DNA from 3 places in the Marinomonas posidonica IVIA-Po-181 genome. Region 3 is predicted to be linked to each of the others. Evidence: predicted binding sites of a transcription regulator. Region 3 holds the regulator's gene; each other region holds the start of a gene.

Region 1 (5,761 bases), 120 kb from region 3:
ACGAACTCGTCGTAATAAGCGGTTAGCAATTCGAGGCGTGCCTCGTGAACGCCTAGCCACTTCAAAACTGCCTCTCTCGTCTAATTGAATGCCCATTTTAGACGCAGAGCGAGACACTATGGTGGTTAATGATTCAACATCGTAAAACTCAAGTCGCTGCACAATACCAAAGCGATCTCGTAAAGGCGAGGTTAACAAACCCGCTCGTGTTGTAGCTCCGACAAGCGTAAAGGGTGGGAGTTCAATTTTAATTGAACGAGCGGCAGGGCCTTCACCAATCATGATGTCCAATTGATAATCTTCCATGGCAGGATAAAGCACTTCTTCAATCGCCGGACTTAAGCGATGAATTTCATCAATAAATAAAATATCACCTTCATTTAAGTTGGTTAATAAGGCCGCCAAATCCCCAGCACGCTCCAACACAGGACCTGAGGTTGTTCTAACTTCCGCCCCCATTTCATTTCCGATGATGTGCGCTAATGTTGTCTTACCAAGCCCAGGTGGACCAAACACTAAAGTATGATCCAATGGCTCATTACGTTGTCGAGCCGCTTGGATGAAAATTTCCATTTGCTCACGCACAACGGGCTGGCCGATGTATTCTGATAAGGCTTGTGGTCGAATCGCTCGATCCACTTGCCGGTCGTTACCTTTTAGTTCGGCTGAGATAATACGATCTTGTTCAATCATTTTTACTTCCTCAACATTCCTTGTAGTGCGGCTTTAATAACAGACTCACTGTCTGCACTATCCATTGGCACTGCGGCAATGGCTTTGGCCGCTTCTTGGGGCTTGTAGCCTAATGCTATCAACGCTGCCTCAGCTTCCTGCCTTGGGTCAGCTTGAACTTGCTTCAATACCGCAGGCGTGGCAAACAAATCCCCTTTTGCAGCCTGACCAAGCTTATCACGTAATTCAATAATTAATCTCTCGGCGGTTTTTTTACCAACACCTGGAATGCGCGTTAATGCGGTGACATCCGAATCCTGTACATTAGCAATAAGCTCTTCCGCAGACATACTCGATAATATGGCGAGCGCCATTTTAGGGCCAATGCCATTGACTTTAATTAAGACCCTAAACAGCGCCCTTTCACTTTTATCGCTAAACCCAAAGAGAGTATGAGAATCTTCCTTAACAATAAGGTGGGTAAATAAAGTGACCCGCTCACCAACTTGCGGCAAATCATAAATGGTCGTCATAGACGCGCTAATTTCGTAACCAAGACCCTGTACATCAATCAATAATTCTGGCGGCGATTTTTCCGCCAAAGTTCCGGTAATTCGCCCTATCACAACACTTTCCTTACATCTTGTTCTGACCAACGTTTTGAACTTCGTCCGGCACGCTTACCTGTACCATATTCTAAACCACCAGATGTTCGGGTATTAGCATGACACAAAGCAATCGCCAAGGCGTCGGCGGCATCAGCTTGAGGCTTAGATGTTAAGCCAAGCAGCAATTGCACCATGCTTTGAACTTGTGCCTTATCAGCGCTGCCGGTACCCACTACAGACTGCTTCACTCGACGAGCAGCATATTCGTTAACGGTTAATTCTTGCAGCGATGCGGCGACGATCGCGGCGCCTCTGGCTTGGCCAAGCTTTAAAGCGGAATTGGCATTTTTTGCCATGAAGACCTCTTCGATAGCAAACTCTGTTGGTTGGTACTCTTTCAAAAGTGACTCAACCCCATTAAAAATATGCTTCAACCTCACGGACAGTTCTTCATCAGGTAAGCGAATACAACCACTGTTTACATACACTGGTTTGCCTTTAATAATATCGATAATACCAAAGCCAGTGACACGTGAACCTGGGTCAATCGCCATAATTCTAGTTTCAGTCATGGGTTTCTCATATGCACCATCATTACTGTATATTTCAACAGGGCTTTACACTAGATGCAATGTGTAAATACAAAAAAGGCCGCGAAGTAGCGGCCTTTTACGTTTTTCTTTCGTTTCCTTAACAGCAACCGCTTAATTTAAGCGATTCACTTGCAAAAAGTTATTCTGCAACCGGCTTACGAACACGAATGCTTAACTCTTTCAATTGCTTCTCGCTGACGTCACCTGGCGCTTGAGTTAACAAACAAGTCGCACTTTGAGTTTTCGGGAAAGCAATGACATCACGGATAGAGCTTGATCCTGTCATCAACATAACCAAACGGTCCAAACCGAATGCTAAACCACCGTGTGGCGGTGCACCAAACTTCAATGCATCTAGTAAGAAACCAAATTTCTCTTCTTGCTCTGCTTCACTGATGTTCAACAATTCAAAGACGGCTTCTTGCATAGAAGCTTGGTGGATACGAATTGATCCACCGCCCAACTCCGTACCGTTAAGCACCATGTCGTAAGCTTGTGACAAAGCATTTAATGGGTCTGCTTTCAACGCTTCAGGTGAGCAAGAAGGTGCCGTAAATGGATGGTGAATTGCGGTGATACCACCATCACTGGTTTCTTCAAACATTGGGAAATCTACTACCCACAATGGCGCCCATTCGCAAGTGTACAGGTTCATGTCTTCACCCAACTTACAACGCAATGCACCAAGGGCCTCATTAACGATTTTTGCTGAGTCTGCACCGAAGAAGATTAAATCGCCATCTTGCGCCTCTAGGCGCTCAAGTAAAGCCGCACGAACTTCAACTGGAAGGAATTTCACAATTGGTGATTGCAAGCCTTCTTCTAGGTTAGATTTGTCATTCACCTTGATGTAAGCCAAACCTTTAGCACCGTAAATACCAACAAACTTAGTGTAGTCGTCGATTTGTTTACGGGTTAAGCTGTTACCGCCTGGCACTTTAAGCGCCGCAACACGGCCTTTAGGATCCGTCGCTGGGCCAGAGAAGACTTTAAAATCAACGTCTGCCATCAAATCTGATACTGTGACCAATGTCAGCGGAATACGCAAATCTGGCTTATCACTACCATAGCTTTCCATCGCTTCTGAGTAAGGCATGCGTGGGAAAGCCCCCAAATCAATGTTCATTAACTCTTTAAATAAGTTAGTGATCATCTCTTCCGTCATTGCCATGATCTGCTCTTCGCTCATGAAAGAGGTTTCAATATCAACTTGAGTAAACTCAGGCTGGCGATCAGCACGCAGATCTTCATCACGGAAACATTTAGCAATTTGGTAGTAGCGGTCAAAACCAGACACCATCAACAACTGTTTAAACAATTGTGGTGATTGTGGCAGCGCAAAGAAACTGCCCTGCTGTGTACGGCTTGGTACCAAATAATCACGTGCCCCTTCAGGAGTTGCACGAGTTAGAATCGGTGTTTCAATGTCCAAGAAACCGTTGTCATCTAAGTAACGACGCAGTACGGACGTCACTTTAGAGCGAAAACGCATTTTTTGCTGAATCTCTGGGCGGCGCAAATCGATAAAACGATTTTTAAGACGAATGTCTTCACCAACCGCTTGGTGTTCATCCAACTGAAACGGTGGCGTTTGCGCTGCATTGAGTACTTCTAAGCTCGTACCCAAAACCTCAATTTCACCAGTACGCATGTTCGGGTTAATGGTTCCTTCCGGACGCGCACGAACCAGTCCTGTTAATTTGATTACGTATTCATTACGAACACTGTCCGCTAACGCAAAACTGTCTGCGCGGTCAGGGTCAAATACAACTTGAGTGATACCTTCGCGGTCACGAACGTCTAAGAAAATAACCCCACCGTGATCACGGCGACGATGAACCCATCCGCATAAAGTAATTTCTTGTGAAATGTTAGAAGCATTTAATTCGCCGCAATAATGGCTGCGCATAATTTCTTTCCTATTACTGTCTCAGTAAGAGAGTGATGTTCTTAGTGTGTTTTCCTGCCAACCAATCAATGTGAGCAACTCAGCATATTAATTTGTCAGGACAACAGAATATTTTAAGGCCAAGCATTATATGCGAAGCGAGTCCGACTCTCTATAGGTAGAGCCAAATTTGTCACAAGACAATGCAATTATTGAATCGCATCGATCTCAAATTCCGTTAATTTCCCAGATATAGTGATTGATACGCACTCTCCCTCTTCTTGCCCTATCAGTATTTTACCAACCGGAGTCGCAGGAGACACCAACACCAAAGGTAAATTTTGATACTCTAAAGCTAACCCGCCAGCGATGTTTGAGATGAAAAAAAATCGCGATGCTAGCTTACTGTCTACAGGAACAAGCCTCACTAAACTCCACAAACAAACCTTATCAATCACAGCAAACTTAACGGGCACTTGGCGACTAAATTGCAACCAATCATTTTCGCATTCGATTACCCGTTGGGATTGGCCGTGAGCCAAATAAGAGGATTCAAGACCAAAAGTATCGTATTTAGTTTCGGCGACACTTTCTTCATTGACGGCCGCCTCTCTTGCTTGAAGCGCAGCAGAACGGGCCGTTTTAAAACGTGCTTCAAGAGCGTTTACAAGCAAATTTATAACGTTCTGTCTGTTCATATAAGCGGTTATCCCCTCCAAAACTGGGCGCCATTCATCTCAATATGCGTAAAATAAATCATGCAAATAATGGGATCTTATAGGGCCATAAAATTATAGAGTTGACAAAGTCAACCCTAAAAAGTAAAATATAATCATTCTCAAATAGAGCCAAGTGCATGCAACATACTTTAAGCGAAGCATTACATAGCTTAATATTAAGCTACCGCAAGGCATTAAAGCAGCTTGCGATTGAGGCAGGGATTCTACTCCCTGTTACGCATATCAGGGCGCTAAAATGCATTACCAACATAGAAAACTGCAGCGCTCGAGACATTGCCCTAAAACTAAGGCTGGATAAATCTCAAGTGGCAAGACTTGTGAAAGACTTAATCGAGCAAGATTACATCGAAAAAGCCAAAGATCCGACCAATTATCGCTGCCAAGTTATCTCATTAACAACAGCCGGTAAAACTTTACATCAAAAAATCATTCGTATTGATACCCAAGCACGCACTCAGATGTGTGATGGCATGGCACAACAAGATATAGAAGGCTTTATTCAACTAACTGAGTTGATGAAAAGCAACCTAACTCAGTATTCAAAAGATTAAGGTCAAAATTATGAGCAGAATGCAACCTCGAGACTTTATCGTTATCCGCAAAGAATTGATCACCCCACACATGCTAAGAGTCACGCTTGGTGGGGAAAACATTCAAACCATCCCTGACAATCAGGAAAGCGGTTACGTTAAGTTAATTTTTCCAACCAATGGCAAGCCCTTGTTTCGGACTTATACCATTCGCCATCAACGTCACAATGAAATTGATATCGATTTTATGCTGCATGAGGATAGTGGTCCGGCATCATCTTGGGCAAAGTCCACTCAGCCAGGTGACACCATTTGTGTCGGTGGCCCCGGCCCTAAGAAAATGATTGCCGATTCAGGTGACTGGTATTTGTTGGTAGGCGACATGACTGCGCTGCCCGCTATCAGTGTCAACTTAGCTCAGTTGCCAAACGATGCAAAAGGTTATGCGGTTATCGAAGTCGTATCCGAGTCAGACATGCAGCCGCTAACACACCCAAAAGACCTTAGTATTGTATGGGCAATCAACCCTCAGCCAGGTCAACAAGCCGACTTTCTGTTAAAGCAGGTGCAGTCACTCGAGTGGTTGGATGGCTCGCCCGCTATTTGGACGGCTTGCGAGTTTAATAGCATGAAAAACCTACGAAACTTCTTCAAGAAAGACAAAGCGGTTTCAAAAGACAATCTTTATATTTCCAGTTACTGGAAACTGGGCAGCAATGAAGACCAGCAT
Region 2 (5,761 bases), 1.6 Mb from region 3:
TCTTTTATCTTCTATGCCAGGTTGTGCGATTGTTGAAGTCGAAATCGACGGTGTATTACACGAATACAGCGCAATCGAAGGGGTTAAAGAAGATGTAATTGAAATTCTTCTTAACCTGAAAGGAGTTGCGATCGCTCTACACGGGCAAGATGAAGCAACTCTTACTCTAAGTAAAAAAGGTCCTGGTGTCGTAACGGCTGGGGACATCCAGTTAGTTGCTGATGCAGAGATCGCTAATCCGGATCATGTTATTGCGCACTTAGACGATACTGCAGAGTTAACTATGCAGATCAAAGTCGCTCGTGGCCGTGGTTATGAGCCTGCTGATGCTCGTGTTGCTGGCGACGATGAGACTCGTCCAATTGGTCGCTTGCAACTGGATGCCTCATTCAGCCCTGTTCGTCGTGTGGCTTACAGTGTCGATAATGCTCGTGTAGAGCAACGTACAGACTTGGATAAATTGGTGCTAGACATCGAATCCAACGGTACGATCGATCCTGAAGAAGCGATTCGTCGTGCAGCGACGATTCTTCAACAACAAATTGCGGTCTTCGTTGCGCTTGAAAGTGAAAGCGAAGCACCAGTTGAAGAAGAAGAGGATGAGATTGATCCAATTTTGCTACGCCCGGTTGATGATCTTGAATTGACCGTTCGCAGTGCTAACTGTTTAAAAGCAGAGAACATTTATTACATCGGTGATTTGATTCAACGTACTGAGGTTGAGCTTCTTAAGACGCCTAACCTAGGTAAGAAGTCGTTAACTGAAATCAAAGATGTTTTAGCACAGCGTGGTTTGTCTTTGGGAATGCGTCTAGAAAACTGGCCACCAGCTAGTTTGAAAGACGATAGCAAAGTTCTAGCTCGCTAGGTCATTGTTCCCTGACCACCGTAGTTTGGTAAGGAATGTATAATGCGTCATCGTAAGAGTGGACGTCACTTAAACCGTACTAGCTCGCATCGTAAAGCGATGTTCAAAAATATGGCTGCTTCTTTGTTTGAGCACGAAGTTATTAAAACGACGTTGCCTAAAGCAAAAGAATTGCGCCGTGTTGCAGAGCCTTTGATCACATTGGCGAAAGTTGATTCCGTAGCGAATCGTCGCCTTGCCTTTGCTCGTACTCGTAGCAAAGATGCAGTAGGTAAATTGTTCTCTGAACTTGGTCCTCGTTACCAAGCTCGTCCTGGCGGTTATGTTCGCATTTTGAAATGTGGCTTCCGTACAGGTGACAACGCACCTATGGCTTATGTTGAATTGGTTGATCGACCAGAAGCAGAAGCCGCTGAGTAACATCAGTATGTAATTAAAAAACCGGACTCTTGAGTCCGGTTTTTTTGTGCCTGATTATTAAGCGTTTCTAGTAAAGATAGTAATACCAATAGCGGCAAAAGATTTTTTTGTGGATAAAGTCTCAATCTATCCACAAAGAAAACGTTATAAAAAAAGCACTTAGAGAATTCCTAAGTGCTTTTTTATTGGTGCATGAGAGGAAAAGGTTAGAGCATGGTTTTTAGGAATCGTGCGGTATGAGAGTTGTCTTTCTTAGCAACTTCTTCCGGCGTCCCTTCGGCAATGATGTAGCCGCCGCCACTACCGCCTTCTGGGCCCAGATCAACAATCCAATCTGCCGTTTTGATCACATCCAAATTATGCTCAATCACTACTATGGTATTGCCGTGGTCACGCAAACGATGCAGTACTTTCAGCAACTGCTCAATATCGGCAAAGTGCAGTCCAGTGGTCGGCTCATCCAGAATGTATAAGGTCTTACCGGTATCACGCTTAGACAATTCTTTTGCCAGTTTGACACGTTGTGCTTCACCACCAGACAAGGTGGTGGCTGCCTGTCCTAAACGAATGTAACCCAGTCCAACGTCAATCAAGGTCTGCAGTTTTCGAGCGATGGATGGAACGGGGTCAAAGAACTCACGAGCGTCTTCAATGGTCATTTCTAAGCATTCGTGAATGTTCTTGCCTTTGTAATGAATTTCTAAGGTTTCACGGTTATAGCGTTTGCCTTTACAGACATCACAAGGCACATACACATCGGGTAAGAAATGCATTTCCACCTTGATCACACCGTCACCCTGACAGGCTTCACAGCGGCCACCTTTGACGTTGAAGCTGAAACGACCTGGCTTATAACCGCGTGAACGTGCTTCTTGAGTGGCTGAGAACAGCTCTCTCATTGGTGTGAAAATGCCGGTGTAGGTCGCTGGGTTAGAGCGCGGAGTACGACCAATTGGACTCTGATCAATGTCGACACATTTATCGAATTCGTCCATGCCCTCCACTTTACTGTGTGGCGCTGGCTTTAAGGTCGTTGCACCGTTTAATGCCGTAGCCGCCAATGGATAAAGAGTGCCATTGATTAAAGTCGATTTACCTGAGCCAGACACCCCAGTGACACACGTCATGACGCCAAGAGGAATGCTTAAATCCACATTATTCAGATTATTGCCCGTGGCGCCGATTAGCTTCAGATGTTTGCCGTCTTTCGCTGGATGACGTAACGCGGGTACTTCAATCTTACGCTCACCGGTTAGGAATTTACCAGTAATGGACGACTCACAATCCATAATGTCTTGTGGTGTGCCGCTGGCAATCACTTGTCCACCGTGCACTCCCGCACCAGGGCCGATATCCACAACATGATCGGCAATGCGAATGGCGTCTTCATCGTGTTCCACCACAATCACGGTATTGCCCAAGTCTCGAAGGCGAGTCAGGGTTGCGATCAGGCGCTCATTGTCGCGCTGGTGCAAACCAATGGAAGGTTCATCCAGAATGTACATGACGCCAACCAAGCCCGCGCCAATCTGGCTGGCAAGCCGGATTCGTTGTGCTTCCCCACCGGATAAGGAATCCGCTTTACGATCTAGGGTCAGGTATTCCAAACCCACATTCACTAAGAAGGTCAGACGGTCGCGGATCTCTTTTAGAATCTTGGCGGCGATTTCACCTTTGGCACCGGTTAACTGCAAGTTCTCGAAGTAGCTTAAACAGTCAGAGATAGAGTAGGTGACGATCTCGGGTAGAGTTTGTTCCTCAATGAAGACATTACGTGCTGAACGGTTCAAGCGAGAACCGTGGCAGTCTGGACAAGGTTGCACGCTAATGTACTGAGCCAAGTCATCGCGTACACTGTCGGATTCGGTTTCATGGTAGCGGCGTTGCAGATTCGGAATCACACCTTCAAACGCGTGTGAACGCGTCATCTTATCGCCGCGCTCATTAATGTAAACGAAGCTGATCTTATCGCTACCAGAGCCATTTAAAATGCGCTTTTTAAAATTGTCAGGAATGTCTTTGTAAGGCGCTTCGATATCAAAGCCGTAGTGATTAGCTAGTGCTGTCAGCTGTTGATAGTAGAAAATACTGCGACGTCCCCAACCGCGAATGGCACCTTCTGCCAAAGTCAGGGTGTCATCCTGAATAATACGCTCAGGATCAAACATCTGATGCGTACCTAAGCCATCACAAGTCTGACAAGCCCCGTTTGGGTTGTTGAATGAGAAAAGGCGAGGTTCCAGTTCCGTTAAGCTGTAACCACAAACAGGACAAGCAAATTTACTGGAGAAAATGTATTCCTCATCCGGTTCGTCCATATTAATGGCTTTGGCAATGCCATCGGACAATTCCAAACAGGTTTCGAAAGACTCCGCCAGACGCAGCTGCAAATCTGCCCGCACTTTAAAGCGGTCGATGACCACTTCAATGGTGTGTTTCTTGTTTTTTTCCAGCGCGGGTGCATCGTCTAGGTCGACCACTATGCCGTCGATACGAGCGCGAATAAAGCCTTTTGATAATAGGTCACTGATAGTGTGTAAGTGCTCACCTTTTCGGTCTTTGACGATGGGCGCTAGCAACATCATCTTAGTGTCTTCAGGCAAGGAAATGACTTTATCCACCATTTGCGAAATGGTTTGGGCTTCCAAAGGCTCACCATGGTCTGGACAGCGAGGTTGACCTGCGCGGGCGAATAGCAAACGCAAATAATCGTAGATTTCGGTGATGGTGCCGACCGTTGACCTTGGGTTATGAGATGTGGACTTTTGCTCAATGGAAATGGCCGGAGACAAACCTTCAATGTGATCAATGTCTGGTTTTTCCATCATGGACAAGAACTGTCTCGCGTATGTTGATAAAGATTCAACGTAACGACGCTGTCCTTCGGCATACAAGGTGTCAAAAGCGAGAGAGGATTTACCTGAGCCCGAGAGCCCCGTAATGACCACAAGCTTGTCTCTTGGAATATCTAAATCCACATTTTTCAGGTTGTGGGTGCGGGCCCCGCGTATGGTAATGGTATCCATGGGTCTCCAATAAAAACTGATCGACAGAAGTAAATCTGCATTTAATAAAATAACTGTCTATTTTTACAGTAGTTGAAATGGAGCTTCAACGGTAAATTCGGTAAAATTAGCATCTTTTTTTCTTAACCCCAACGTTAAGTGGTTGTGACCTCCTTATGGATCTACTCGAACGACGTTCAGTAATCGCCTTAGCACTGATTTATTTGTTCCGCATGTTAGGTTTATTTCTCATCATGCCTGTCATTAGCGTGGCAGCAGATGGCCTGACGGGTGCCGATGCGGCGTTAATTGGAACCGCGATCGGGATTTATGGACTAACGCAAGCTTGTCTGCAGATTCCAATGGGCATGTGGTCCGATAAAATTGGTCGCAAACGGGTGATTGTCATTGGCTTATTGCTGTTTGCACTGGGCAGTCTCATCTGTGCCAATGCCGATGACATTAACACACTCATTATTGGGCGAGCAGTGCAAGGCGCAGGGGCCATTGCCAGCACCTTAATGGCGTTATTAAGTGACGTTACACGGGAACAAAACCGAACTAAGGCCATGGCCAGTGTGGGCATCAGTATTGGTGCGTCGTTTATGCTGTCACTGGTCTTCGGACCTTGGCTATTTGCACTGGTTGGGCTGTCTGGCTTGTTCTATCTCTCGTTGGCTTTGTCCTTTGTCGGCATTGCGCTTATTTTGTTTGCTGTGCCGAATAGCGTGCAACATACCTTCCGACGAGACACCACGCCGAGCCTAACGGCACTCGGTGCCGTGATGAAGAATGCTCGTCTACGTTTTCTTAATATCAGCGTGTTATTTATTCATGCCAGCTTAACCGCCATCTTTGTGGTGGTGCCAGGGCGTTTGATCAATGAGTTTGGTCTCGCCTTGTCACAACATAGTTGGTTTTACTTAGCAATCATGGGTTTTGCCTTTGTGGGTATGTTACCATTGGTGATCATTGCGGAAGCGAAAGGCAAGATGAAAGAAGTGCTGATTGGCGTCTTTATTTTGCTTGGAATCTGTTCAATTGGCCTACAAGGAGCTTCCTTGTTTTGGTTGTTTGCTGTGTTACTGTGGGGCTACTTTATTGGTTTTAATGCCATGGAAGCGGTATTACCCTCACTGGTTAGCAAACTTGCCCCAGTTGGTTATCGCGGGACGGCCATGGGCGTATTTTCCACCCATCAATTTATCGGCTCCTTTATTGGCGGTGTGGGTGGTGGATGGCTGCTACAACACCACGCGAATGAAGGTGTGTTTTTTGTAGTGGGCGTGATTTTTCTGGCGTGGTCTTTGGTTTGTATGGTGCAACCGGCCCCACGCCAATTGACCAGCTTAGCTTTCAGTTTACCTAATATGACCAGCGCAGAAGTGACTGAGTTGGCCGAACAACTTGCAAACGTCCAAGGAGTGGAAGGCATGCAAATATTTGAAGATGAACAAACCGCTTATCT
Region 3 (5,761 bases):
TCGTAAGCAGCTAATTGCTCGTATGGGCGTCGATCCTGAAGATAATTGGCATGCTAATTATGAGGTGTTGCCCGGCAAAGAAAAAGTCGTCGATGAACTTAAACGATTGGCCAAAAATGCTGACACCATCTATCTCGCGACCGATTTGGATAGAGAGGGAGAGGCCATTGCGTGGCATTTGCGTGAGGCCATTGGTGGTGATGACAGCCGTTATAAGCGTGTTGTATTTAACGAAATTACCAAGAAAGCCATTCAGTCTGCCTTCGAAACGCCTTCCGAGTTGGATTTAAACCGAGTCAATGCACAGCAAGCGCGTCGTTTTCTCGATCGTGTGGTTGGCTTTATGGTGTCACCATTACTTTGGGCGAAAGTAGCGCGTGGTTTGTCTGCTGGCCGAGTTCAATCCGTTGCGGTACGCTTGATCGTTGAGCGTGAACAGGAAATTCGTGCCTTCGTTCCAGAAGAGTTTTGGGAACTGGATGCCATGTTATCGACCTCAAGTGATGACATGATTAAATTTGAGGCGGCGAAGTACCAAGGTAAAGAATATCGACCGGTTAATCAGTTGCAATCGGATGAGCATGTGGCTCGTTTACAAATGGCGAAGTACCTTGTTCAAAGTCGCGAGGATAAACCGACTAAGAGCAAGCCTTCTGCACCTTTCATTACCTCGACCTTGCAACAAGCAGCGAGTACGCGTTTAGGCTATGGCGTTAAGAAGACCATGATGCTGGCTCAGCGTTTGTATGAAGCGGGTTACATTACTTATATGCGTACCGACTCGACCAATTTGAGTGCTGAGGCGGTTGAGTCTTTACGTCAATACATTTTAAGCTCATTTGGTGAAGCTTACTTACCCGCCGATCCTATTCGTTACTCAAGTAAAGAAGGTGCGCAAGAGGCTCACGAAGCCATTCGTCCTTCTGATGTGAATGTGCGCGTGGATGATTTGTTAGGGATGGAAAAAGACGCTCACCGTCTATACGATTTGATTCGCAGCCAATTTATGGCCTGTCAAATGACGCCTGCTGAATACACTTCTACCACGATTACCGTGGTGGCAGAGGAATACGAATTTAAAGCGAAAGGGCGTATTTTGCGCTTTGATGGTTACACCAGAGCCATGCAAACGGTTGTGAAGAAAGGCGAAGATAATATCTTGCCTGATGTGACTCAGGGTGAGTTTTTAGATCTCAAAGAGTTGCTACCTGAGCAACACTTTACCAAACCTGTGGCTCGATTCAGCGAAGCCAGCTTGGTGAAAGAATTGGAAAAGCGTGGTATTGGTCGACCTTCAACCTACGCGTCTATTATCTCGACCATTCAAGATCGTGGTTATGTTCGAGTTGAAAATCGTCGTTTCTATGCAGAGAAAATGGGAGACATTGTCACCGATCGATTGGTTGGCAGTTTCTCATCCTTGATGGACTTTAGTTTTACGGCGCAAATGGAAGAGCGTTTGGATGAAATCGCTGAAGGGGATAAAGACTGGATTCAAACTCTGAATGCTTTCTATCGTGACTTTAGCAATGTGTTGGCAAAAGCGGAGTCGCCCGATGACGGCATGATGCTAAATGAGCCAACGCCGACGGATGTTGAATGCCCAACATGCAGTCGTCCTATGCAGATTCGTACCGCCAGCACAGGGGTCTTCATGTCTTGCTCTGGCTATGCTTTACCGCCTAAAGAGCGTTGCAAGGCCACTATTAATCTTATTCGTGGCGATGAAGCGGTTGCGGTCGACGATGAAGAAGGTGAATCTAAGGCGCTGATCAATAAGCATCGCTGTAAGATTTGTGGCTCTGCCATGGACAGTTATTTGATGGACGAGCATCGCAAACTGCATGTTTGTGGTAATAACCCATCTTGTACCGGTTACGAAGTGGAAGCGGGCAGCTTCAAAATCAAAGGCTACGATGGGCCGGTGATTGAGTGTGATAAATGCAGTTCAGAAATGCAGCTTAAGACGGGGCGCTTTGGTAAGTATTTTGGCTGTACCAATGAAGAGTGTAAGAATACTCGTAAGCTGCTTAAAAGCGGTGAAGTTGCGCCGCCTAAGATGGACCCAGTGCCTATGCCGGACTTGGCTTGTCAGAAGGTGGAGGATCATTACGTGTTGCGTGATGGTGCAACTGGTTTGTTCTTGGCCGCTAGCCAATTCCCTCGTAAACGCGAAACCCGTGCGCCTTATGTGAAAGAATTGATTCCATATATGGATCAAATTGATCCAAAATATCATTTTTTCGCAGATGCGCCCGTTGCTGATTCAGAAGGCCGTTCTACCTTGATTCGTTATAGTCGTAAAACCAAAGAGCAATACATTATGACGGAAAATGAAGGCAAACCAACGGGGTGGAAAGCTTTTTATGATGGCGGTAAATGGGTCATCGAAGAAGGTAAAAAGAAAAAATGATCAGCGTAAGTTATGCCAGTGTAACGAATCAAAGGCTTGATGCTGCAAAGCGTTTACTGGCACTTGCTCAGTCAAGTGACGAAGCTTGGCTGGTCAGTAGTCTTGAAGGCTCGGCTTTGTTTCAATTACGCAGTGCCTTCAATGGTTTGTTGCAAGAAGTTGCACAGAGTTATGCATTGTCTGATTGTTTGGATGTGATTACATTGGCCTCTGAAGCCGAAGCCAAGCAGTCTGTTGTACCGGTTCTGTCAGAGTTAAAGGACTTAATAAGTCAGTCTAGATCTTGGTGTTGCCAGCTTCTGAGTGCTTATCAGCAACAATTAGAGTGTCATTTGGTTCAATCATCTTTTGGCCGAACGGACCTTATTGGTTCTGGTGGGGATGATGGTGCCTCAATGCAATTGTATTTGACCAAGCTAACTGACTTGGTGTTACGTTTTAGAGAAGAGTCATCTGAGTATTAATATGAAAGAGTCATACCTTGAAATTGTTGAGCTGGAAAACGGCGATATTGTATTACGCCCAGCCAGTGACAGTGGCGAGGAAACAGAGCCGTTAGCAACCCTGAAAATTTCAGACACGACACGGTCTTATTTGCAGGATCGTTATTTTGAATTGGCAAAATGCATGTTTCATGCAGGGATTGATTTTGTGTATTCGGATGAGTCTATGGCTGATGAAGGGTTGGATTACATGGACGATGATTTCCGTCCTAAAATTCTTCATTAATGATTTTAAACAAGATCAACAAAAAAAAGGTGGCTTTAGGCCACCTTTTTTATGATGTGTATTGGCTTTTATAGTCCTTGTCGAATAACGCCGACAGACAGGCCTTCGATTGCAAACTCTTCGCTCTCAAGGTCCACAACAATGTCCTGGTAGTCTTCGTTTTCAGGAATTAATCGAACAATGCGTCCTTTTTGCTCGAAGCGTTTAACGGTGACTTCATCGCCAATGCGGGCAACGACAATTTGCCCATTGCGAACCGTATTGGTTTTGTGGACGGCCAATAAATCACCTTCCATAATGCCAATGTTTTTCATGCTGGTGCCGGAAACCGACAAGAAATAATCTGCTTTCGGTGAGAACATATTACCTGGAACAGTAACATGGGTATCTATGTTCTCTTGAGCCAATATAGGGTATCCTGCGGCCACTTTACCGATAACGGGCAAACCTAACTCGTCTTCTGGAGCGTTGTTTTCGGAAGACTCAACCAATCGAATGCCACGAGAAGCGCCGGACAGCATTTCAATTGCGCCTTTTTTGCAGAGGGCTTTTAAGTGTTCTTCAGCCGCATTTGGGGATTTAAAGCCAAGTCGTTTCGCGATTTCCGCACGGGTAGGTGGGAATCCGGTTTCATTAATAAACTCGCGAATGGTATCGAGTACATCAGATTGTCTTTTGGTTAATTTAATCATGGCACTATCTGGTTGTTTATACAGTAACTGTTATTATATACAGCATTCTTAACGATTCTCAATAAAATAAATGCTTTCAGACGAATTAAAAAATAAAATCCAATCAGCCTATCGCGATATGCTGGATGCCAAATCCCATAAACCAAGGGTTGGTCAGCGCCAAATGATAGGTGCGATCGCGCGTACGTTGGGAAACATTAAACAAGGTACCGAGGGAGAGCGGCTAGATGAAAAACATGTGGCAGTCATCGAGGCAGGGACGGGAACAGGTAAAACCTTATCCTATTGTCTTGCTGTCATTCCTATTGCAAAGGCAAGAGGATTAAAGCTTGTTATCTCAACAGCCACCGTGGCTCTGCAAGAACAAATTCTCCATAAAGACTTACCTGATATCTTGTCCAATACCGAGGTAAATTTTAAGTACACCTTAGCGAAAGGTCGCGGTCGCTATCTTTGTCTCAACAATCTGGAGGCTTTTCTAGGCACACAAGAGCAGGCTATGGACGATATGTTTGCCGGTTTGTTTGAGCAGCACCTCCAATCGGATGATGTCAATACTGTGCTTTATCAAGAGATGGATGAAGCATTAAGTAAAGGTAAATGGGATGGTGATAAAGATAATTGGGAAGGTATTATTCGAGAGCTAGACTGGCGTCGCTTAACGACTGACCATCAACAATGCACGAATCGTAATTGTGCCAATTATTCGGCCTGTCCATTTTTTAAAGCCCGTGCCGAGATTGAAGTGGCTGATGTCATCGTCGCGAACCATGACCTTGTGCTGGCGGATTTGTCCTTAGGTGGTGGTGCTATTCTGACGCCGCCGAAAGAAACCATTTATGTGTTCGATGAGGGCCATCACCTGCCTGATAAAGCCATAGGGCATTTCCGTCATGAGGTCAGGTTGCAGCAAAGTATTAGCTGGCTTAGACAATTGGAAAAGAATTTGGTGAATTTGAAGCAGGAGCTTACCGATGAGGTGAGTTTAACGGGTCAATTGCTGATTAAAATGCCGCAACAGATTCAGACTATTGTCAATTTCATCCAATACGCTCAGCAAGGCTTATCACCTTATATTAATGGTTTGGGATTGGATCAGAATAATAATCAGCATCGATTTGAGTTTGGTGTGGTGCCTGATGAGTTGAAGCAATTGGCATACAGTTTGTCGACCAGCTATCAAAAATTATTTAATAGCGTTGAAAGCATTCAGGACGAATGCAAAAAAGCCAAGCAGAATGAGGGTATGGGTGTGACGCCTGAAATGGCCGAAACTTGGCAGCCCATTTTAGGGGCGATATTGGGGCGAATCGAGCAAAGTGTTGGTTTGTGGCAGCTGTATTCAACGACGGATGATCAGCAATATCCACCAAATGCTCGTTGGTTGATTTTATCTGGTCAGGGCATGGAGCAGGATATTGAGTTGGGGGCTTCCCCGATTCTAGCGGCCAATACTTTACGGCAGCAATTATGGGATAAGTGTTTTGGTGCCGTGGTGACCTCTGCGACACTCACGGCGTTGAATCAATTTCATCGGTTTAATATGCGTTCGGGGGTGCCGAGAGAGAGCGAGTATCTGCGTGTGTTAAGCCCTTTTGACTTTCAGAATAATGGCGTGTTGGTGATTCCAGAGATGAAATCTGAGCCAAATCAGGTTGAGCTGCATACGGCTGAAATTGTTGATTACCTAAACGAGAAGGTGGATCGAGATAAAGCCAGTTTGGTGTTGTTCTCATCTCGTCGCCAAATGGAAGACGTGGCGCAATCTTTGAAAGAGTCGTTGAAAGATATCTTGTTAATACAGGGTGAGCAATCGAAGCGAATCATATTAGAGTCACACAAATCACGAATTGATGAGGATAAAGGCAGTTTGCTATTTGGCTTGGCCAGTTTTGCTGAAGGGGTGGATTTGCCCGGTGATTATCTT

The links. Region 3 encodes LexA, which represses DNA repair genes until DNA is damaged. Its sites were predicted from a motif close to TACTGTNTANNTANACAGTA; they were not measured.
Region 1: ruvC (crossover junction endodeoxyribonuclease RuvC) is a predicted target of LexA. The motif match lies at 1,876-1,895, and genes of this name have one in related genera.
Region 2: uvrA (excinuclease ABC subunit UvrA) is a predicted target of LexA. The motif match lies at 4,366-4,385, and genes of this name have one in related genera.

Annotation. Positions count from the first base shown of each region.
Region 1 is NC_015559.1:1,912,326-1,918,086, forward strand. Features, by position in the region: gene ruvB (Holliday junction branch migration DNA helicase RuvB) at 1-693, opposite strand, end outside; gene ruvA (Holliday junction branch migration protein RuvA) at 696-1,298, opposite strand; gene ruvC (crossover junction endodeoxyribonuclease RuvC) at 1,295-1,852, opposite strand; gene aspS (aspartate--tRNA ligase) at 2,013-3,782, opposite strand; gene MAR181_RS09055 (GreA/GreB family elongation factor) at 3,971-4,459, opposite strand; gene MAR181_RS09060 (MarR family winged helix-turn-helix transcriptional regulator) at 4,618-5,052, shown strand; gene MAR181_RS09065 (siderophore-interacting protein) at 5,063-5,761, shown strand, end outside.
Region 2 is NC_015559.1:3,665,455-3,671,215, reverse strand. Features, by position in the region: gene MAR181_RS16910 (DNA-directed RNA polymerase subunit alpha) at 1-868, shown strand, start outside; gene rplQ (50S ribosomal protein L17) at 911-1,288, shown strand; gene uvrA (excinuclease ABC subunit UvrA) at 1,495-4,314, opposite strand; gene MAR181_RS16895 (MFS transporter) at 4,470-5,761, shown strand, end outside.
Region 3 is NC_015559.1:2,032,555-2,038,315, reverse strand. Features, by position in the region: gene topA (type I DNA topoisomerase) at 1-2,413, shown strand, start outside; gene MAR181_RS09555 (DUF6586 family protein) at 2,410-2,877, shown strand; gene MAR181_RS09550 (hypothetical protein) at 2,879-3,142, shown strand; gene lexA (transcriptional repressor LexA) at 3,211-3,834, opposite strand; gene dinG (ATP-dependent DNA helicase DinG) at 3,905-5,761, shown strand, end outside.